One region of the Gordonia sp. L191 genome, then DNA from elsewhere that is predicted to be linked to it. Evidence: riboswitches for the same ligand, from Rfam matches in the RefSeq annotation. Region 1 holds a riboswitch; each other region holds the start of a gene.

Region 1 (5,633 bases):
GAATCCGTCCCTCCCAGTCGGCGTCGAGTACCTCGCCGACCCTGGATGCGGGGGATTCGGCGCAGACGACCACCACCACACCTGCCCGCTGAGACACGCCCGCCCACGACGCCTGCGGGCGCGTGGGCGGGGTGGTGTATCGGTGCGAGCTCCGTCAGCGGCGGGCGAGATCCACGGTGCGCTTGAGGAGATCGGCGATCGCGTCGAACTCGGTGAGGAATCCGTCGTGGCCCTTGTCGGACCGGACCACCTGGAGCCCGCCGACGCAGTTGCCGAGACCTTCGGCGATCTCGGCCTGTAACCGCAACGGGTACAAGCGATCCGAATCGATGCCGGCGACGATGGTCGGAACGGTGCACGAGGCGAGGGCGGCGGCGATACCACCCCGGTTGCGGCCGACGTCATGGTGGTTCAGCACGTCGGAGAGCACCACATAGCTGCCCGGATCGAAGCGCTCGATCAATTTGTCGGCCTGGTGCTCGAGATAACTCTGCACCGCGTAGCGGCCGCCGAGGAGCGGATTCTCTTGCGCCTGAGGCGCATTGGCGAACCGCTCGTCGAGTTCACCCTCGAAACGGTAGGTGAGGTGGGCGATACGTCGGGCGATCCCGAGGCCGGCGATCGGGGAGCGCCCGGTGCCGTGGTAGTCCCCGCCCTGCCAGTTGGGATCGGAGGTGATCGCCGCGATCTGGGTGGTCTGCGTGCCGATCTGATCGGCGGTCGCGCGGGCGCCGACCGCCAGCACCAGGGCGCTGCGGACCCGATCGGGGTACTCGATCGCCCACTCCAGCGCACGCGCGCCGCCCATCGAGCCGCCGAGTACCGCGCCGATTCCCCGGATGCCCAGGGCATCGAGCAGGGCCGCCTCGGCACGCACCTGATCGAGCACGGTGATGTCGGGGAAGCGTGAACCCCAGGGCCGCCCTTGCGAATCCGGCGACGACGGGCCCGTCGACCCACGGCAGCCGCCGAGGACGTTGGCGGAGATGACGCACCATTCGTCGGTGTCGATGGCAGCTCCCGGCCCGATCAGGCCGTCCCACCACCCGGGCGAGGGATGCTCGTCGGTGGGCGCGCCGGTCACATGCGAGTCGCCGGTCAGGGCGTGCAGCGTGAGGATCACGTTGTCACGTGCGGGCGACAACGTCCCCCAGCGCTGGAACGCCAGGGTGACGTCGTCGAGTTGCTGCCCGTTGTCGAGAGACAACGACCCCAGACGCATTCGGACCATCTGCCCGTCGGGAACTCGTTCCCACTCGGGCTGATGCGTCGTGGACGCCTGGGGGTCGATGCTCACCGACACGGGTGTTGTACTCCTGTCCTCGAACTACTTGGCCGCCGCGAAACCCTGGTCGAGGTCGGCGATGATGTCGTCGATGCCCTCGATACCGACGGCCAGGCGCACCAGGCCGGGGGTCACACCGGCAGCGAGCTGCTCCTCGGGGGTCAGCTGGCTGTGGGTGGTCGAGGCGGGGTGGATGACCAGCGACCGCACGTCACCGATGTTGGCGACGTGGCTGTGCAGCGTCAACGCCTCGACGAAGCGCTTCCCCGCGTCGACGCCACCGGCGATCTCGAAGCCGATGATCGCGCCCTGCCCCTTGGGGGCGAGCTTCTGACCACGGGAGTACCAGGGCGAGGACTGCAGACCGGCGTAGGCGACCGACTCGACCTGAGCGTGATCGGCGAGATAGGCCGCGACCCGCTGCGCATTGGCGACGTGGCGCTCGACGCGCAGGCTCAGGGTTTCCAGTCCCTGGGCTAGCAGGAAGGCGTTGAACGGCGAGATCGCCGCACCGGTGTCACGCAGCAACTGCACGCGTGCCTTGAGCGCGTAGGCCGGCGCACCGAGGTCGGCGAACACCGCACCGTGATAGCTGGGGTCGGGGGTGGTGAAGCCGGGGAACAGATCCTGGCCGTCACGCTGCACCCGCCAGTCGAAGGTGCCGCCGTCGACGATGATGCCGCCGATCGCGGTGCCGTGCCCACCGATGTACTTGGTCGCCGAGTGGACGACGATGTCGGCGCCGTGGGCCAGCGGGTTCAGCAGGTACGGGGTGGCGACGGTGTTGTCGACGATCAGCGGCACGCCGTTGCGATGGGCGACCTCGGAGATGCCCTCGATGTCGAGGATCTCGTTGTTGGGGTTGGAGATCGACTCGCCGTAGAAGGCCCGGGTGTTGTCGCGGACCGCGGCCTGCCACGAATCGAGATCCTCGGGATCCTCGACGAAGCTCACCTCGATACCGAGCTTGGGCAGTGTGTAGTGGAAGAGGTTGTAGGTTCCGCCGTAGAGACGCGGGCTCGACACGACGTGTCCGCCGTTCTCCACGATGTTGAGGATGGCGTAGGTCTCGGCGGCCTGACCGGACGCGACCAACAGTGCCGCCACACCGCCCTCGAGCGCGGCGACACGCTGCTCGACGGCGTCCTGGGTGGGGTTCATGATGCGGGTGTAGATGTTGCCCGGCTCGGCGAGGCCGAAGAGGTTGGCCGCGTGGGTGGTGTCGTTGAAGACGTACGACGTGGTCTGGTAGATCGGCAGTGCACGAGCGTTCGTGGCGGCGTCGGCCGACTGGCCCACATGGATCTGCTTGGTCTCGAAACTCCAGTCGTCGGCTGGGTTCTGGGCATCCGTGCCGTCGTTGGCTACGTCAGACATGAGAATAGATCACTTTCTGCGGTCGGCAGGGTGTGGTGACCCTGATGGGGTCCGACCTTCGGACCCGCGCTTGCCGGGGATGCTCGTCGCGATCCCACAACCCGGTCATCACCCGGAGCACCCCACCGCGGTTGGAGGGTTGCCGATCAGCGAGCCGGGGCTTGACGCTGATACTCATGACCTGGCGACAAGGATATAACACGGTCGTCGGCGGCTGAGAACCCTCCTGCTCAGCCTGGTTTGCGTGCTGGACAGAAACGGTCGGACTCGGTTCGGGCGTGGCGGCGGGTGTCGCCCGGACGGACCAATCGCGTCCTGATCTCGACGGATCGGCCGGAATCGGCCGCGCCGTCTGCCTACTCTTGCCACATCGCGGTTCCCTCGCCCAAGGACGTGTCCGATGAGGCTCTCACCTTCCTTCGCCTCGCTCCGCGGCAGCATCTCGACCGGAGTGGTCGGGGCCGCGAGTGTGGCGCTCATCGCGGCCGCATTCTGGGGTCACGGGGTCGCGTCGGCGGAAACAGCGGCGGCGTGCAGTCAACCGGGTCGGGTGTTCATCGTCGGCGGCACGTGGAATTCCGACGGTTCGTATCTCGTCGGGATCGAACAGCGCTACACCGGACACGGCGCCCACTGGGAGGAGCTGCCGGACAGTCCGTACTCCGGCGCGGGCGCCTACGAGATCGAGCAGGTGCCCTACTCCGCGACCATCTGGCCGCTCGGGTCGGTCGGATACAACGCCAGCGAGGCCGAAGGGTCGGCCAATCTGGAGCAGGCCGTCGCCGCGTACCAGCAGCAATGCGGTGCCGACAAGAAGATCGTCATCGCCGGCTACTCGCAGGGGGCGCGGATCGCCGGCGACGTGCTCACCGACATCGGGCCAACTCGGTCGGTGACCACGGACGACGGCTCGACCTACGTCATCTCCACCACCGATTCCGACGGTGCACGCACGGTGTCGGGAGAGCTCTACTCCGATCCGCGGATGTCGGCGACGCTGTGGGGACAGGGGATCGAGGCGACCCTGGTCGGGATCATCCCCGGTCTGACCATGTCCGGAACCCGAGCGGTCACCGACTACGGGGGCCTGCCGGTGACCACCTACTGCATCGCGGGCGATCCGATCTGCGATCTCCCCGATCCGTTCCATGACCCCATCGGCGACCTCGACGCCCTCCTCGGCTATTGGGTCAAGCACGGTCAGTATCCGTTTCACATGTTTCAATTCCCGGGTACCGGCACGACCTGGTACATGAACGGCGCGAACGAGCCGATGACGTGCACGCAGAGCGGGTCGCTGCAGACCTGCACGATCGCCTCGCCCTCATCGATGGCCATCCTCGCCCAGAACCTCGTCGACGCGCTGGGCCTGCACTGGTCGGTCCCGGACCTGGTGGCCTACCGGTTCCGCCTACCCGACATCATCGGGATCACCCTCGCCGACTTCCAGCCACCGATCCGCTGGGTCATGGACTGGTTTCCCCCGTTGCCACAACTGGGCTACGGCGCGTACCTGCCGGATCTCTACGCCTTCGAGAACACCATCAACGGCGCGCTCACCTGGAACCGTGAGCTCTTCGAAGAAGGAGTGCAGGCACAGCTGGCCAGCGGCAAGAGCATCGTCGCATTGCCGCTCAATTTCGTGAAGTACTGGGCGGCGCGCGTCGTCGAGGGCATCACGACGGTGCTGAGGGGTTCGACGAGTGCGGGTGCGGGTGCGACGGTGCTGTCGACCCCGACACAGGTCGCGGTGCCGCTGCTTGCGTCCCGACAGAGCGCTGTCGGTGGTGGGGCGGGCGCTGTGGGCGAGGGGGCGGGCGCTGTGGGCGAGGGGGCGGGCGCTGTGGGCGCAACGCAGGCACCGGCGCCCGAGTCGAGTGTGGCGCCTACGTCGAGTGTGTCGTCTACGTCGAGCACGTCGCCGGAGTCGAGTTCGACGACCGAGTCGGGCGCGACGTCGTCGCAGTCGGAAACGTCGTCACAGGAGAGTTCCGCGCCGTCGCCAGGTGAGACCGAGAGCGGTTCCGCACCGGATCAGACAACGGTGCCGACCGCGTCGTCGGCGAAGGAATCTGCTGCTGCCACACCGTGACGGGCGTCTCGATTCCGGTCCGACGAACCCGTGTGAACGAACTCACCCGACCACACGGGAATCCGCACCGGACGGGTGGTGGTTACGCCTCCCGTGTCGAGATCAGCTCACCCCACCTCCGCCGTGACCGCCGCCGCGACGCCTGCCGCCGGTACGGCGCCGTCGGAGGCGTCCGAAGATCTCGAAATCACGTTGTCCGACAACGTTTCTCGTGGCTCGTCATCGTTGCGCTGGGCGATCCTCGCGTTGGCGCTCGGCGGTTTCGGTATCGGGACCACCGAATTCGTCGCGATGGGCCTGTTGCCCAACATCGCCGGAGCCCTCGATGTCAGCGAGCCCACCGCCGGGACGGTGATCTCGGCGTACGCGCTCGGCGTCGTCGTCGGTGCGCCGCTCATCGCCGCCCTCACCGCCCGGCTGTCGCGGCGCACGCTGCTGATCGGGCTGATGGTCGCCTTCACCGTCGGCAACGTCGCGACGGTGCTCGCGCCGACCTTCGGGTTGCTCATCGCGGCGAGGTTCGTGGCAGGTTTACCGCACGGCGCATATTTCGGGGTCGCCGCTCTGGTGGCAGCGCATCTTGCCGGCCCGGGCCGGCGCGCCAAGGCCATCGGGCAGGTCATGCTCGGCCTGGCGGTGGCCAATGTCGCCGGCGTTCCCATGGCCGCGTGGCTGGGTGAGCATTTCGGTTGGCGCAGTGCATTTCTGGTGGTCGTCGTCGTCGGTGTGGCGACCGTGGCCGCCCTGATCCGCAGCCTTCCCTCGTTGCGTGACATGCGCGTCACCAACCCGGTCACCGAACTCGGTGCCCTGCGCCGCTCGCAGGTGTGGTTCACGCTGTTCATCGGCATCGTGGGCTTCGGTGGGATGTTCGCGTTC
Region 2 (5,633 bases), 2.7 Mb from region 1:
CACATTGACCAGGAACACCCAGCGCCAGCCGGAGACCCAGAGGATCGAGGACTGGCCGGCGAACAGTCCGCCGAGCACCGGTCCCAGCACGCTGGAGGTGCCGAACACGGCCAGGAAGTAGCCCTGGTACTTGGCGCGTTCGCGGGGCGGGACGATGTCGCCGATGGTCGTCAGCGCCAAGGTGAACAGACCGCCGGCACCGATGCCCTGGAAGGCGCGGAACGCGGCGAGCTCGTACATCGAGGTCGCCATGCTGCAGGCGAGCGAACCGATCACGAAGATCGAGATGGCCAGCAGGAAGAACGGCTTACGTCCGTAGAGATCGGAGAGCTTGCCGTAGAGCGGTGTGACGATGGTCGAGGTGACCAGGTAGGCGGTGGTGACCCACGCCTGCATGTCGTAGCCCTGCAGATCGTCGGCGATCGTGCGGATCGCGGTCGAGACGATCGTCTGGTCGAGTGCCGCGAGGAACATGCCGAGCATAAGACCGGCCAGAACGGTCAGGATCTGCCGGTGCGAGAGTCCCGCTCCGGCGTGCTCCTCCGGGGGGCTCACCGCCGAGGCGGTGACGTTGTCGTTGGTCATGGGGTCCTCGAGGTCGTAGGGGCTGGGGGGATACGTGGGGATTCGGACGCCGGTGCCGTCTCGGATGGCCGACGTTCGCACGCCGGGGGCACCAGGGTCTCGGTGGCATCGACGAAGCGGGTGAGAAGCGTCACCAACGTCGCCAGCTCGTCGGACGACCACTCGCTCATGGCGGAGTTCACCGCCGTGCGGCGCCCCGACCGCATCGACTCGACGCGTTCACGTCCGGCGTCGGTGACGACCAGCAGCGTCGCGCGTCCGTCGTGCGGGTCGGCTTCGCGCCGGATCAGCCCGAGATCGACGAGCTGACTGACGTGTCTGCTGACCGTCGACGGATCGGCGCCGAGTTCCGCGGCCAGCTCTCGTGAGCGCATCGGGCGTTTGACCAGATGGAACAGGCCTTTGAAGGCCGCCGTCTCGAACTCACCGTCGGGCGTGCGGAAGGTCGTGTGGACCGCGCGGTCGCGGATACGGATGTAGCGCGCGAGTGCGTCGAAGAGCTGATCGATGTCGCGATCGTCGAGCATGCCGATTCCCCGATCGATGAGGATGTCCGATTTCCTTGCCGCGTACAACTAGTTGCTGAGTGCATGTAGTTGACGGCCGCAAGTATGCGCTCGAGTTCGTCGTCATGGCAAATCCCATTAGGATCGACGGTCGTGACCCCTGTACCCCCACCGACGTCATCGGGTAGCCGTCCACACTTCACTTCCATGCCTGACCTGGCCTTACGGGACCTGGGCGGCGCCGTCGTGTGGACCAACGACGATCTCTTCGCCGAGGCGCAGAACCTGATCAAGACGCCCCCGGCGCAGTATCAGCCCGCAACGTTCGGCCACAAGGGACAGATCTACGACGGCTGGGAGACGCGACGGCGTCGAGAAGCGGGAGTCGATCAGGCGATCGTGCGGCTCGGCGCGCCGGGTGTCATCTACGGCGTCGTCGTCGACACGGCGTGGTTCAGGGGCAACTATCCGCCGTTCATCTCCGTCGAGGCCGCCGCCAAGGAGGGCGTCGTCTCCGTCGACGAACTGCTGACCGACACCGAGTGGGTCACCATCGTCGAGAAGAGCCCCGTCGACGGCGACACCCGCAATCCGTTCCGGGTCGACGCGAAGGATCGCTTCACCCACGTGCGCCTGACGATGCATCCCGACGGCGGTGTGGCCCGATTCCGGGTGCACGGGCGCGGCGTACCCAACCCGCACTTCTTCCGTTACGGCCATTTCGACCTGGCCGCGTTGGAGAACGGTGGCCTGATCACGGCCTGCTCCAACATGTTCTACAGCTCGCCCAACAACCTGCTCATGCCCGGCCGTGCACGGCACATGGGCGAGGGGTGGGAGACCTCGCGTCGGCGCGACGACGGCAACGACTGGGTGCAGGTACGCCTGGCCGGACAGGGCCGGGTGAGTCTCGTCGAACTCGACACCAGCTACTTCCTGGGCAACGCGCCCGGCGCGGCGATGGTCCGCGGCCGCGACGGCGAGGACGGCGAGTGGTTCGAGGTGTTGGGCCGCACCGACTTACAGCCCGACACCCGGCACCGGTTCGTCATCGATCTCGACCGCCCGATGACCGAGGCGCGCATCGATGTCTACCCCGACGGCGGGATGGCCCGAGTCAAGCTGTACGGCCTGCTGACCGACGAGGCGCAGACCGAACTCGTTGAGCAGTGGGAGCGCGGCGAAGCCTGAGCACGCCTGGCCGCCGGGATGTCGGTCAGCGCCGGTTGATTCAGGCGGCGCGCCGATCGGTGAACGACGGCAACACCAGCTCGCGCACACGGCGACTCGTCGCCGAGCCGTCGAGAGGCACCAGGATCACCGCGTCGGCGACCTCGGCCGCGTAGATGTCGCGGATGAGGGTCACCAGACCGCTCGGCGTACCCACATAGCGGACGGTGCCGCCGTTGATCTCGTCCGGAATGTGTGCGACCGCCGCCCGCGCCGACGCGGCGCTGGGCGCGATCGCCACCTCCACCTCGAGTGCGACGGAGAAGTTCGCGGTGTCGCGGGTACCGGCCCGCAGCAGCGAGCGGGCCCGCTGGGCGTCACGCAGCGTGGGTCGACGGACGACGATGGCCGACGGCTCGGCAGGAACGTCGTCGGCGAGCGCGACCCGCAGCGACGGCCGTCCGATGCTGATGCGATCGAGTTCGATGGTCATGCCGGGTTCCCTCCGGGTGAGGTCGAGATGAGTTGTGCCAGAGCGTCGATCAAGCGGTCGATGTCGGCGGCCCCGGTGCCGAGGCCGAAGCTCGCGCGCACGGCGCCGTCGGGATGGCCGAGGCGAGTGAGGATCGGGTGGGCGCAGAACTTTCCGTCGCGCACGCCGATGCCGTGTTCGTCGCTGAGGTATTCGGCGACGGCGCGCGGTGCAATGCCGTCGACGCCGAACCCGGCGATCCCGACGCGATCGGTGATGTCGTCGAAGATGCGGAGTGCCTCGACGCCGTCGATCCGCGCGAGACCGTCATCGAGACGGCAACGCAATTCGTGTTCGTGCAGGCCGATCGCCTCGAAGCCGATCTCGGTGATCGCCTCGCAGGCCGCGGCGATGGCGATGGCGCCCAACACATTCGGCGACCCTGCTTCATGCCGCGCGGCACCGGTGTGCCAGGCGGTGGCCGCGCAGTTCTCGTCGGGCCCGTCGACGACGCTCACCTGCGCCGAGGCGCCACCGCCGGCGAGATACGGGTCGGCGGCGTCGAGCCAGTCCGTTCGTCCGATGAGCACTCCCGCCCCGAACGGCGCGTAGACCTTGTGACCGGAGAACACCAGGTAGTCGATACCGTGGCTGACCATCGACACCGGCCGGTGGGCGACGAGCTGGGCTGCGTCGACGAGGATGCGCGCGCCGTGTCGATGCGCGATGGCGGCGAGGCGACCGATCGGCAGCACCTCACCGGTGACGTTGGAGGCCGCGGTCACCGCGAGCAACGCCGCGGGTGCCGCGGCCAGTTCACATTCGAGCGCGACGAGGGTGTCCTCGATACCCGGACGCGCGGTCACGATGCGGGCAGTCCCGGAGTCGCGCGAGACCCACGGCAGCAGATTGGCGTGGTGCTCGATGTCGAGGACGACGACGTCGCCGGGGGTGCAGTGGGCCGCCAGATTGATGGCGTCGGTGGTGTTACGGGTGAACACAACGGTGTCGTCGGCACGCCCACGCACAAAGCGCCGCACCGTCTCCCGGCACTGCTCGTAGCGACGGGTGGTGACCTGGGACAGATGGCCCGCACCGCGGTGGACGCTGGCGTACTGGTGCAGCGACGCGGCGACGGCGTCGGCGACCGCGGTCAGGGCGGGGGCGCTCGCGGCGTAGTCGAGGTTGGCGTAGGCCACTTCGTTCCAGTCGGCGAGCTGCACCGGCTGTCCTGCGCCGACGACCTCGGCGAGCGGCTCGAAGGACGACGGATCTGCGCACACGGTGGCGGCGATCGATGCGGGGGTGACGACAGCAGTCATCGAAAAATCTCCTTGGGAATCCACGCTTGCCGTGTCCGGGTGGTACACGGCCAGGTCGTCACCCGGAGCACCCCACCGCGGAGGAGGGTTGCCGACCAGCGAGCCGGGGCTTGTCACTGGCACTCATGACCTGCACCAAGGGTGGCCTATCACGTCCGAGGGTGTCAATTTTCACTCAGCGTGGGCGAAATCCCGGCGTCGTCCGGCGCTAGGTTGGTCGGGTGAGCGGCGAACCTGTGGGAGATGAGGGAACGGGGCCTGCCCCGTTCGTGTTGTCGCGTCCGCACGGAGCGGTTCGGGCCGAGGGCGTTGCGCGACGATTCACCGCGGTCTCCGACGCCGCCGAGGCACTGCGATCCGGTGCGGTGGCGTCGGTGGTCGGCGCACTCCCGTTCGACCCCGCCGATCCGGCCGCGCTGTTCGCACCCACGCGGCTGCGTCGGGAACAGGCGCTGGGTGGGCGCGCCCCCGTCCGTCATTCACTGACCCACCTCGTCGAGATCCCCGACGCCGCCACACATCGGGAGCGGGTGCGCCGGGCGGTGGCCGCCATCGGTGTCGGCGACCTCGACAAGGTGGTGCTCGCGAGAACCGTTGGTGCGGTTCTTGATTCACCGGTCGAGATCGGCGATCTCCTCGAGGCGCTGGCGCACGGCAATTCCGAACGCAACGCGTTCGTGGTCGACACCCGCCACTCGTGGCTGCTCGGCGCGAGCCCGGAGTTGTTGCTGCACAAGAGCGGCCGCGAGGTCACCTGTCATCCGTATGCCGGTTCGGCTCCTCGCTCGTCGGACCCGGAAGCCGATCGCGAAGCCCGGGAGAAACTCGCCGCGTCGGACAAGGATCATCGCGAGCACTCGTTCGTCGTCGAGCATCTGCGTGAACGGTTGGCGCCGATCAGCGACGAACTTTCCGTCGCGACCCGACCTCAATTGCTCTCCACCGGCGAGATGTGGCATCTGGCCACACCGATACACGCCCGGCTCACCGATCCGGATGTCGGCGCACTCGACCTGGCCCTCGCCCTGAGCCCCACCCCCGCGGTGTGCGGAACACCGACCGAGGCTGCCTCGCAGTTCATCCGAGATCACGAGGAACCCCGCGGGCTCTACGCCGGCGCCGTCGGCTGGGCCGACGCACACGGCGACGGCGAGTGGATGGTCACCATTCGTTGCCTCGAACTCGACGCCGACCGACAAACCTTTCGCACGTGGGCCGGTGGCGGCATCGTCGCCGACTCCGATCCCGAAGCCGAACTCGCCGAGACCACTGCCAAACTGCAAACGGTGTTGCGGGCGTTGGGAATCGACAACCGCTGATCAGCAGGCCACCTCCCCCGGTGGTCGAAGCTTGCTCGAGCATCCCCCCCAATCGATGGTCCATGCGCACCCCCGCACCCGGACATCCCCGCCGCATCGACGATCCAGGCCCCCACACTCAGCATCCTCTCCCCATCGATGATCCATACGCACAACCCCCGTACCCGAGCAACCCCTCCCCATCGACCGTCGCACGACCTGAACGCGAGTCGAATTCGCAAACGCCCCCGCTGCACCAGCCGCGTCCGCACAGTGGAGC
Region 3 (5,633 bases), 430 kb from region 1:
GAAGCGGTGGGCGCCCACGATTTGCACCTCGACACCGGCCGACGTCGTGTCCGGGGTGATGGCGGCGCGCGTCATGCGGCACGCTCCCAGGGACGCAGGGCGATGCTCCGTCGAGCGCCGGCAACAGCGAACCGCAATCGCTGTATCGGCGTCGGGGGCAGGGTGCGGACCGCCCCTCGCGCGAAGTAGCGCTCGACGTAGAACTGGACGATCGAGACGGCGCTGGTGAGGATCACATACCAGACCGTCGCCACCATCAGCAGCGGGATGATGTCACCGGAGTAGGTGCTCGACTGGGTCGAGACCACGCCGAACAGATCGAGTAGCGACACGTAGTAGACCAGCGACGTCGACTTGATCAGTCCGATCAGCAGATTCACATACGACGGCACGATGGAGCGCAATGCCTGCGGCAACGTGATGCGCAGAAAGTGGTATCGCCGTGGAATGCCCAGTGCGGCAGCGGCTTCGTGTTGACCTGCATCGACCGACAGGATGCCGCCGCGCACGATCTCGGCGGCGAACGCCGCCTCGTGGATGGTGATACCGATGACGGCGATCAGGAACGGAGTCGCCAGATCTGCCTCGGAGAAATGAAACAGTCCCGGCCCGAATGGAATACCGATACTCAGACTCTGGTAGAGCGCCCCGAAGTTGAACAGGATGAGAAGCAGGACGATCAGCGGGATCGATCGAAAGAACCACACGTATCCCCAACTGACCGCCGCGAGCACGGGATTGTTCGACAGCCGCATCAGCGCCAGGACGATACCCACGGCCAGAGCGAGCACCGCACTGTACGCCGCGACCTCCAGTGTGACCCCGAGACCTTCGAGAACGACGGGGCGAAAGAACCAGTACCCGAATCGATCCCATTGGAAGAATGCATTGGTGGCCAGGCCGTGGACCAGCTGCGCGCCGACGACGAGCACGATCGCGGCGAGAATCCACCGGCCGGGATGACGCAGGGGCGCAACGCGTTCGGCGGTCGGCGGCGTGGACGTCCCCGACGACGACCGCGGGTCCCCCGACGGCGCCGGGAGAGGACCGGCACTCGTGGACGGCGATGGGGCGGACATGGCGGCACTCTCCTTCACACGGGAACGGGAACACACGCGAGGAGATGCGTGCCCGCCGCCACCCCGGGGCGCATCCCGCGGCAACCGACGACCACGACGGCACGACGACTTCTCACGAAGTCGTTGTGGCCGTGTCCATCACGCTTATCGGGATACACCCGATCCGGTCGTCACCTGGGGCACCCCACCGCGATGCGAGGGTTGCCGGTCAACCAGCCAGGGCTTGACGTTGACACTCATGACCGTCGTGCTCACGCTACTGCCGCGCGCCGCCGCGGTCAGCATTTACATTCGCCGAGGAGTGAAAGTCTCGTGGCGTCGGGTCGGGCACCACCATTCCTCGGACGCCGCGGTTGTCAGATGCTGCGTTCACCGGCCAGGATCGCCTCGAGGCGTCGGTGGATGTGCGGGGAGAGAAAGGGTGTGACGTCGCCGCCGAGCTTGGCGACTTCTTTCACCAGTGAACTCGAGACGTGTGCGTAGCGGGGATCGGTCAGCAGGAAGACGGTTTCGACGTCGGCCAGCTCACGATTCATCTGCGCCATCGGAAGCTCGTAGTCGAAGTCCACCGACGAGCGCAGGCCCTTGACGATGGAGTGGATCGCGTTCTCTCGGAGATAGTCGACGAGCAGGCCGGTCCACTGATCCACCCGCACGTTGGGCAGATCGGCGCAGTCCTCCCGGATGAGTTCGAGTCGCTCCGGGACCGAGAACAGTCCGCGCTTGTTGGGATTGACGACCACGGTGACCACCAGTTCGTCGAAACACGCGGCCGCCCGCTCGACGACGTAGCGGTGCCCACGCGTGAAGGGATCGAAGGAGCCGGGGATCACCGCGCTGGTCATACTCTGCAGAACCTACCCGCCCGCCCCGCCGGTGACTCGCGCGACCTGCACCGTGGTGTCGCCGTAGGACTTGTCGGTGACGATCTCCCAGCCGGCCGGCCAGTGTGTCGTGGCCCGTCGGCCGCGCTCGAGCACCAGCAGGCCGCCGTCGGCGAGCCAACCACCCGATCCGAGCGCCGTCAGGTCGCCGTGCACCTCGTCGTCGGTGAGCGCATAGGGCGGGTCGGAGAAGATCACATCGAAGCCGCCCGTCACATCCTCGTGGTGCACGACATCCACGCAGGCCGGGGCACCGGCGGCCAGGAACGCCGACACCGGTGCGGTGATCACCCGACCCACCTCGGCGACGCCGAGCGCCCCCAGATTGGCGGTGACGACAGCGGTGGCGCGACGACGGTTGTCGACGAACACGGCCGAGGACGCACCACGGGAGAGTGCTTCGAGGCCCAGCGCACCGGACCCGGCATAGAGGTCGAGGATCGCGGCGCCCTCCAGATCGATCCGGGCGTCGAGAATGTTGAACACCGCCTCACGCACCCGATCGGAGGTGGGCCGGGTCCCGGCGTCGGGAACCTTCAGTGGGCGTCCGCCGTGGCGGCCGGCGATGATCCGGGTCACCGGACCATTCTCCCATTGCCGATTCGGGTGGGCGGCGACCCTTGACGGGCGGCGCCGGCGGGGCGTCACCGCCGCGTGGCTGCCGGACATTTCGCCCACCCGCAGCGAGTCGTCGCAAGCTTTTGTGTCCCGCATCACATACACCGGATGAACTGGGCATTGAGGGGACATTTCCCCACCGATTTACGCAGGCAGGTGAATTCGTCGACACACGTTGTTAACGTCGAATGCGTTATGAGCCCGTCCCACACAAGAACGGCCCCATCACCCCTTCTCACTCTCGACTACCGAGTTCCCTCGGTGGCCGACGGTACCCGACTCTGGGAGATTGCCAAGGACTCCCAGGTGCTCGACGTGAATTCCAGCTACGCCTACGTGCTGTGGTGCCGAGACTTCGCCGAGACGTCCATCGTCGCCGAGGTCGACGGCCGCACTGCAGGATTCGTCACCGGATATCGGCGTCCCTCCGACCCGTCGACCCTCATGGTCTGGCAGGTCGCGGTCGACGACGCCTATCGCGGCAACGGGATCGCAGCAACGATGCTGCACCGGCTCTTCGATCGTGCCGCGCGCCGCGGGGTGGTGGCCATGCACACCACCATCAGCCCCGACAACGTTGCCTCGCAACGATTGTTCGCGTCCGTGGCGGCCGCTCGCGGACTCCGGTTCGCCCGGCGCGACCTGTTCGCCGCCGGCGACTTCCCGGACGCACACGAGCCCGAGGATCTCTACCTGCTCGAACCCGAGGTACCCGAACCCTGAGGCCGGGCAACGGGAGTCAGCTCCCGAGCGGATTCTGATCCGACCCCGCACACGGTCAAGAATGCGGCCGCTCAACACTTGTCGCTCACCCGTCTCCGAGAATCGCTGTTGCACAGCGACGGTCGCGTGCAACAGCGCTTCACTCGCCGCACCGTGGTGCGCTCCCGCGGCACCGGCACGTCGACGGATCGGCGCGTCGACGGATCGGCGGCCCCACAGATTTCCCACATTGGAGGAATAACCATGAATGACCAACCCACCGACAAGAAGACCTCCATCGACGACTCGGTCTTCACCCAACACGAATCCGAGGTCCGCAGTTACTGCCGTAGCTGGCCGACGGTGTTCGGTCAGGCCCGCGGATCGTGGCTGACCGACACCAGCGGTGATCGCTACCTGGACTTCTTCGCCGGGGCCGGTGCGCTCAACTACGGCCACAACAATCCGGTCCTCAAGTCCGCGTTGCTCGAGTACATCGAGTCCGACGGCATCACCCACGGCCTCGACATGGCCACCGTGGCCAAGGGTCGGCTGATCGAGGAGTTCACCTCCAAGATCCTCGCGCCGCGTGATCTGGACTACAAGATCCAGTTCCCCGGACCGACCGGCACCAACGCCGTCGAGTCGGCACTGAAGCTGGCCCGCAAGGTCACCGGCCGTGAATCGATCGTGAGTTTCACCAACGCCTTCCACGGTATGACCCTCGGCTCGCTGTCGGTGACCGGCAACTCGATGAAGCGCGCCGGCGCGGGAATCCCGCTCGTGCACGCGACCCCGATGCCGTTCGACAACTACCTCGGCGGGGCCGTCGAGGACTTCAGCTGGTTCGAGCGCGTGCTCGACGACTCCGGCAGCGGACTCAACCTGCCCGCGGCGGTCATCGTCGAGACCGTGCAGGGTGAGGGCGGTGTCAACGTTGCGCGTGCGGAATGGTTGCGTGCGCTCTCCGAGCTCTGCCGGCGACGCGACATCCTGCTGATCGTCGACGACGTGCAGATGGGTTGCGGCCGCACCGGTGAGTTCTTTTCCTTCGAGGAGGCCGGGATCAAGCCCGACATCGTCACGCTGTCCAAGTCGATCAGTGGATACGGGTTGCCGCTGGCACTCGTGCTCATCCGCCGCGACCTCGACGTGTGGTCGCCGGGCGAGCACAACGGCACCTTCCGCGGCAACAATCCCGCGTTCGTCACCGCGGCCAGGGCCATCGAGCACTACTGGTCCGACGATTCGCTCTCCCGTGACGTCCACATGAAGGGCCGACAGATCAACGAGGTCCTCTCCACGCTGGCCGCCCGTCACGAGGGTGTGTCGACCCGTGGCCGCGGCATGGCGCGCGGCCTGGTGTTCGCCGAGCCCGCCGACGCCGGCAAGGTGTGCGCCGCCGCCTTCGGCGCCGGTCTGCTCGCCGAGACCTCGGGCCCGTCCGACGAGGTCGTCAAACTCCTTCCGCCGCTGACTATTTCCACCGAGGATCTCGACCACGGGTTGGGAATCCTCGCCGATGCCACCGAGGAGGTGCTCGCATGATCGTCCGCACCACAGACGAGATCACCGGAACCGACCGAGACGTCGCCGACCCCAAGGGCAATTGGGTGTCCAAGCGCATCGTGCTCGGCGGCGACCGGGTCGGGTTCTCGTTTCACGAGACCACCATCAACGCCGGCAGTGTCAACGAGTTCCACTACGCCAACCACATCGAGGCCGTGTGGCTCGTCGAGGGCACCGGCACCCTGCTCGACCGGGAGACCGGCCAGACCTACCCCCTGGCGCCGGGCACGATGTATCTGCTCAACGGTCACGAGCGGCACACCGTCACCGCGGAGACGCAGATGCGCATGCTGTGCGTGTTCAATCCGCCCGTGGTCGGCACCGAGGTCCACGACGCCGACGGTGTCTATCCGCTGGTCACCGTGCCCGAACAGCCATCCGGCAAGCACGCCGAGACCGCCGACGTCTGACACGCCGGCCGTCACGGGTCGTCCACGAGTTGCCCGTGCACTCCCCTGCCACTCACCGTGTGAGCATGCGGAGTGCGCGGGCAACTCGCGTGGTGGCCCTATCCTGGATGAGGTGCGTACCCGTCTGCAGATCGGCTGGACCCCCGCCGAACCGACCCCGCTCGAGGAGCGCCTCGACGTCGCCCTCGATCGACTCTCGGCACTGCTCGACGGGGCCCGGATCACCGCCCTGACCGGCGCGGGCATCTCCACCGACTCCGGTATCCCCGACTACCGCAGTCCCGGTGCGCCGGCCCGCACACCGATGACCGTGCAGATGTTCTTGTCCTCCGCGAAATTCCGCCGCCACTATTGGGCACGGAATCACCTCG
Region 4 (5,633 bases), 2.6 Mb from region 1:
GCCCCGATGAGCAGCGCGACCCCGACGGCACCGATGGTCGCCGTCAGCGACAGACCCGCCCCGTGAACGAATCGCGCGTAGACGTCGCGGCCGAGGTTGTCGGTGCCGAACCAGTGCGACGCGCTCGGTGGTGAGAGTTTCTCCGAGGGTACGGCCAGCAGCGGGTCTCGCCCGGTGAACAAGCCCGGGGCCACGGCGAATCCGACGGCGAGCGCCAGGACGATCACCGCGAGGGTCACCGCCGCATTGGACCGCAGCCACGCCCACACCGCCGCTGGCCGCACCGCCTCCGGACTCCACGACCAGGACGGCACCGACACACCGGTGTCGGATGAGTCAGACATTGATCAGCTCCGTCCGGGAATCGTTGTCGCGCACCGTCGGCTTCCGTCGGCGTGCACCGCTGAGGATGCGGGGATCGAGGAACGGGTAGACGACGTCGACGAGCAGGTTGATGGTGACGAAAACCAGCGCCGAGAGGGTCACCAGCGCCAACACGACAGGGATGTCCTGTGCGAGAACGGCGGATTGGGCGAGCTTGCCCACACCCGGCCGGGAGAACACCGTCTCGACGACGACCGCCCCGCCGAGGAGGTTGCCGACGACGACGCCGGCCACCGTCAGCGCCGGCAGCGACGAGACCCGCAGGATGTGTCGGGTGATGACGCGCCCGCGGCTCGCACCCTTCGCGGTGGCCGTCTGCACGAACGGCGCCGCATCGGTGGCGGTCATGCTGGTCACGAGGACCTGTCCGAGTACCCCGGCGTACGGGATGGCCAACGTCACCGCCGGCAGCACGATCGACCCGGGCCGGGTGTCGCCGAATGCCGGGAACCACGGCAGGCGAAAGGCGAAGACCTGCAACAGGACCAGTCCCACCCAGAACGTGGGCAGGGCCACCACCAGCGGTGGAATGGAGAGGAGCACACGACGCAGCAGTATCGAGCGGGTCCAGGTCGCGAGCACCGCGAGTCCGACCCCGCCGATGACGGCGAGCGCCACCGCGGTGAGCGTGAGCGCCACGGTGCCGGGCAGGGCGTCGGCGATCACCTCGGTGACCGGGCGACCCTGGGAGATCGACAGACCGAAATCACCGTGCAGCGCGCCGGTCAGCGCCGACCAATACTGTTGCCACACCGAACGATCCAGGCCATAGCGGGCTTTGAGGGCGGCGACGGCGGCCGGGTCGGCGGGGATCGAGGCATCCGAGGTTGCGATCGACACCGGATCCGAGGGCAGCAGGATCAGGATGATGAAGGCGACGGTGAACGCCGCCCACAGCACCCCGATGGCCGAGGCGATGCGGATCGCGAGATAGCGGATCATCGCCGGTCACCGACCCGAGAGCCAGGTGTCGTGGAATTGCAGGCGTGCCGAGGCGTCGAAGGACACCTGGTGTGCGGTGCTCGCGGTACCGATGGCCTGCGAGAGTTCGATGGTGGGCAGGAACAGTCCGTGCTCGATGATCTGGGTCTGGGCGGTGGCAAGATCCGCGTTGCGTGCGGCGGTGTCGGTGGTGCTCTGCTGTTGCGCCAGTGCGGTATCCAGCGCGGGAATCGGCCCGCGCCGGTTCAGGTTTCGGGTGGTCAACCCGAACTGGGTACGCAGGATGTCACCGTCGGCGCGTGTCACGTTGTAGTAGATCGCGTCGTAGTCGCCGGAGTTCTGTCGGACGGTGGCCTCGGCTGCGGGCACCACGTCGAGCGCCATGTCGACGCCGACGTTCTTCAGCTGCTGCTGGACGAGTTCGAGGATCGCCTGGTTGCCGGCGAACACCGGACTGTAGAGCACCGAGAACGACAGGCGCCGGCCGTCTTTGACGCGTATGCCGTCCGCGCCGGGCCGCCAGCCGGCGGCGTCGAGTAGCTGCCGGGACTTGGCGGCGTCGAAGGCCAGGGCTGCGGTCTCGGCATGGAATCCCGGGGTGTTGGCGGCCAGCACCCCGGTCGCCGGGTGGAAGTCCTTGTCGAGCACGGTGTCGACGAGTTCGGTGCGGTTGATCGCCGGGAGCAGTGCGGTGCGGACCTGCTCGTCGGCGAGCACTCCACGGGAGACGTTGGGCTGCAGGCCGAATGGCACGCCGGGGTTCACCGCGGTGAGTACCTTGCCACCGGCCGAGGAGATCTGTGCCTTGTCGTTGGGGAGGGCATCGCTGATGGCGTCGAGCTGACCGGAGCCCAGTGAGCCGGTGCGCACACCCGACTCGGGGACGACGGTGAAGTCGATCCCGTCGAGGTAGGCGTCGCCGGTGTGGGTGAACACCGCCGAGCCCCATTGATATCCGGTGCGTTTGCGCAGGGCGGCCGAACGGCCTTGTTGCCATGCGGAGTACACGAACGGCCCGGAGCCGATGTTGGTGCCCTGGCACCTCTGTTCGGGTGTGGCGGCGACGGTCGCGTCGGCCTGGATGCCGAGCTGCGGGGTGGAGGTCGCCTGCAGGAACTGTGCGTTCGGCGCGGAGAACTCGACCCGTGCGGTCGACGGGTCGACGACGGTGGTGCCGGTGTAGCCGCTGAGATAGGTTGCGGCCAAGGGCGCCTTGGCGCCGCCGAGGGTGGTGACGATGGCGTCGAAGTTCTTCTTGACCGAGTCGGCGGTCAGCGGGGTGCCGTTGCTGAAGGTGACGTCGGGCTTGAGATGGAAGGTGAAGGTCTTGGCGTCGGGGCTGACCTCCCAGCTCTGCGCCAGCCACGGTTTCAGGTCGCCGCTTCCGGGTACCTGGTCGGTCAGTGAGTCGACGATCTGACGGGTCACGTAGATCGTCTGGTTGGTGGCGCTCTGGGCGGGGTCGGAGCAGGTGGGCGCGTCGGAGAGGCCGTAGCGCAGCGTGCCGCCGGAGACCGGCGGACCGGCGTCCTCGGACTGTGAGGAGCCCCCGCCGCATGCGGCGAGACCGAAGACGGCCAGCGCGGCAACGGTTGCCGTCGCGGTACGGGCGACGGTGGTGGTGATGCCACGCATCAGATGAGGCCCCATTTCTTGGCGAGGAGTTCGTGCGAGCGCAGCCGGTCACCGTGATCGTGGGTGACCGAGGTGATGACGAGTTCGTCTGCGTCGGTGAGTTTTCCGAGTGCGGCGAGACGCTCGACGACCGTGTCGGGGCTGCCCACGAACTGGGTCTCGAGGCGGTCGGCGACCAGTGCGCGCTGCTCGTCGGCCAGTGGTGGCGCGGTGGCCGGATCCGGATACTCGACGGCGCCGTGGCCGCTGCGGATGCTGTACACCCAGTGCCCGTAGGTGGAGGCGAGATGGCGTGCGGTGTCGTCGTCCTCGGCGACCACCACGTCGGCCGAGACCACCACGTACGGTTCGGCGAGCACCGCCGACGGCCGGAAGGCGGCGCGGTAGGCCTGCACCGCTTCGAGCGTGGTCCCGGGGCTCACGTGGTAGTTGGCGACGAACGGGAGTCCGCGCGCGCCGGCCACCTGGGCGCTCTGGCCCTTGCTGCTGCCGAAGATCCAGAGCTCGACGTCGGCGCCCTCACCGGGCACCGCATGCAGTTCGAGACCGGACGGGCTGCGATAGGTGCCTTCGAGCAGTGCGGCGATGTCGGCGACCTGCTCGGCGAAGTCCGGGGTCTGCGCACCGGGTTGGGTGAGTACCTCGAAGCCGCGCGCCAGGCGCGAATTCGCCAGCAGCGCCGACACATCGAATGGTTCGGGGAGCACCACACCGTCGACGACGCGACTCGGGCCGGGAATGCTCGGCAGGGTCACCGCAGGTGCCGAAGCCGTCGATGTCGAAGCCTTCGGGGTCGCCGTGACCGCTTCCGCGCGCCGTTGACCGGAGCGTCCGAGACCCAGGTCGATGCGGCCGGGATGGAAGGCGTCGAGCAGTCCGAAGGACTCGACGACCGAGACCGCGGTCGTCTGGCCGACCTGCACCGCCGCCGACCCGATCCGGATGGTGGTGGTGGCACCGGCGATCTGACCGATCAGGACGGCCGGGTTGGAGCCGGCCACCGCGACGAAGTGATGTTCGGCGACCCAGTAGCGGCGATAGCCCCACTGCTCGGCGTGCTGCGCGAGGCCGATCGTATTGGCCAGTGCGGCAGCAGGATTGGAGCCCTCACTGATCGGTGCGAGGTCGAGCACCGACAACGGGGCATGGTCATGAAATGGCACGAGCCGACTCCCATCGATCCCGGCGTTAGCACCCTCCTCTGGGGGTTGCTGCGACGTCGACGAGCCGGGTCTCTCGGTCGCTCCAGATGGTCGATTCACGGTAGGTCGACGGCGCGGCGCACGGCAAGAAAGTCAGGAGTCACCCGGGTACGTCGACGGCGTCCGGGCGTGTATGCGGCACAGACTTTCGGTCACCGTGGGATTAACCCGGACGCCCGGACGGCGTCGATGACGGGCCGCGTCGTCGGAACGCCCACGTCGGTCTTGTCCGATACCGGCGATTTAGCCTAACCTAACGAAATGCGTGTTCGTGGAGTCCTCGCCGGCCTGTTGACCCTGGTGTTCGTCGCCCTTGTCGGATGTTCGTCCCCCGACGACCCGGCCGGATCCACGGGTGAGATCGTGACCGTCGAGCACCAGTACGGATCGACGACGATTCCGAGCGATCCGACCAAGGTCGTGACATTCGGCGGCGCGTGGTCGGATTCGCTGATCCGCCTCGGGGTCCCGATCACGGCGGAGTTCCTCGCGCAGGGGTATTCGGGCCCGAACAATCGCTTCGCCTGGACGCCGGAGCACTCGTCGACGATCGTCACCTATGACGTGGAGGCCGGTCCCCCTGACGTCGCCGCGATCGCGCGGTTCGCCCCGCAGGTCATCCTCGCCGGATACCTGCCCGACCGCGCGGCCTACGACCGCCTGACGCAGATCGCCCCCACGATTCCGGTGATGGCCAAGAACACCGTCACCGACAGTTGGCAGGAGGTGATGACGACGGCCGGCCGGATCTTCGGCAAGCAGCAGCAGGCCGATGAGGCCGTCGCCGAGGTCGAGCAGCAGATCGCGACCACAAAGGCGAAATACCCGGCGAGCCAGGGCAAGACGTTCACCTTCGGACAGTTGACCCCGCAGAATCAGTTCGGTGTGGTGACCAGCGACACCGACCCCTCCGCGAAACTGCTCGCCGAGCTCGGACTGGTTCTCGACCCGGCGGTCAAGGGGCTCGCGCCCGGTGGCGCACGCACGGTCGTGTCTCCCGAACGTATCGACATCTTCGCTTCGGACCTGCTGATCTTCTGGCCGCTGGTCGGCGGGCCCGAGGCCTTCGATGCGATCCCCGGCTGGGATTCGCTGCCCGCGGTGCGCCGCGGCACGACGGTGTTCCTCACCAACGACACCGCGGCGGCGTTCAGCGCGCCCACGATCTACTCGGTGCCGTGGGCGGTCGACAAGCTGACGCCGGCGTTGGCGAGACTGTAGACGCGCCGGACCCGCGCCGCCTCAGGCGGCGCCGCGTTCCTCGATCTCCTCGAGTCGGTCGATCACGGTGCGCGCGAACACCTGCTGTTCGGTGACCGCGAGTTGGTTGCGGCTGCGCGAGGTGAACGCGAAGAGCCAGTCGATCAGCGTGGTGAAGCGGTTGCGGAATCCGACGAGGTAGATCAGGTGCAGGAACAGCCATCCGAGCCAGGCGAGGTAACCGGAGAACTCGATGTGCCGTGACGTGCC

The links. Region 1 has a riboswitch for S-adenosylmethionine ahead of QNM97_RS15340 (bifunctional o-acetylhomoserine/o-acetylserine sulfhydrylase). Riboswitches for the same ligand answer to the same signal wherever they lie in the genome.
Region 2: it holds a riboswitch for S-adenosylmethionine, as region 1 does, so the genes downstream of both, QNM97_RS00830 (aminotransferase class V-fold PLP-dependent enzyme) here and QNM97_RS15340 (bifunctional o-acetylhomoserine/o-acetylserine sulfhydrylase) in region 1, are expected to answer to the same signal.
Region 3: it holds a riboswitch for S-adenosylmethionine, as region 1 does, so the genes downstream of both, QNM97_RS13240 (amino acid ABC transporter permease) here and QNM97_RS15340 (bifunctional o-acetylhomoserine/o-acetylserine sulfhydrylase) in region 1, are expected to answer to the same signal.
Region 4: it holds a riboswitch for S-adenosylmethionine, as region 1 does, so the genes downstream of both, QNM97_RS03555 (LLM class flavin-dependent oxidoreductase) here and QNM97_RS15340 (bifunctional o-acetylhomoserine/o-acetylserine sulfhydrylase) in region 1, are expected to answer to the same signal.

What each region holds. Positions count from the first base shown of each region.
Region 1 covers NZ_CP125996.1:3,390,154-3,395,786, reverse strand. The annotation lists gene QNM97_RS15350 (Hsp70 family protein) at 1-92, shown strand, start outside; gene metX (homoserine O-acetyltransferase MetX) at 155-1,303, opposite strand; gene QNM97_RS15340 (bifunctional o-acetylhomoserine/o-acetylserine sulfhydrylase) at 1,328-2,662, opposite strand; SAM riboswitch class IV at 2,724-2,844, opposite strand; gene QNM97_RS15335 (cutinase family protein) at 3,063-4,754, shown strand; gene QNM97_RS15330 (MFS transporter) at 4,848-5,633, shown strand, end outside.
Region 2 covers NZ_CP125996.1:175,727-181,359, reverse strand. The annotation lists gene QNM97_RS00850 (MDR family MFS transporter) at 1-585, opposite strand, end outside; gene QNM97_RS00845 (MarR family winged helix-turn-helix transcriptional regulator) at 582-1,112, opposite strand; gene alc (allantoicase) at 1,299-2,282, shown strand; gene QNM97_RS00835 (hypothetical protein) at 2,323-2,754, opposite strand; gene QNM97_RS00830 (aminotransferase class V-fold PLP-dependent enzyme) at 2,751-4,055, opposite strand; SAM riboswitch class IV at 4,073-4,186, opposite strand; gene QNM97_RS00825 (isochorismate synthase) at 4,277-5,374, shown strand.
Region 3 covers NZ_CP125996.1:2,959,478-2,965,110, forward strand. The annotation lists gene QNM97_RS13235 (amino acid ABC transporter ATP-binding protein) at 1-75, opposite strand, end outside; gene QNM97_RS13240 (amino acid ABC transporter permease) at 72-1,079, opposite strand; SAM riboswitch class IV at 1,215-1,323, opposite strand; gene coaD (pantetheine-phosphate adenylyltransferase) at 1,436-1,924, opposite strand; gene rsmD (16S rRNA (guanine(966)-N(2))-methyltransferase RsmD) at 1,937-2,542, opposite strand; gene ectA (diaminobutyrate acetyltransferase) at 2,777-3,304, shown strand; gene ectB (diaminobutyrate--2-oxoglutarate transaminase) at 3,548-4,831, shown strand; gene QNM97_RS13265 (ectoine synthase) at 4,828-5,262, shown strand; gene QNM97_RS13270 (Sir2 family NAD-dependent protein deacetylase) at 5,375-5,633, shown strand, end outside.
Region 4 covers NZ_CP125996.1:755,813-761,445, reverse strand. The annotation lists gene QNM97_RS03570 (ABC transporter permease) at 1-344, opposite strand, end outside; gene QNM97_RS03565 (ABC transporter permease) at 337-1,326, opposite strand; gene QNM97_RS03560 (ABC transporter substrate-binding protein) at 1,333-2,961, opposite strand; gene QNM97_RS03555 (LLM class flavin-dependent oxidoreductase) at 2,961-4,124, opposite strand; SAM riboswitch class I at 4,132-4,217, opposite strand; gene QNM97_RS03550 (ABC transporter substrate-binding protein) at 4,425-5,384, shown strand; gene QNM97_RS03545 (NAD(P)/FAD-dependent oxidoreductase) at 5,406-5,633, opposite strand, start outside.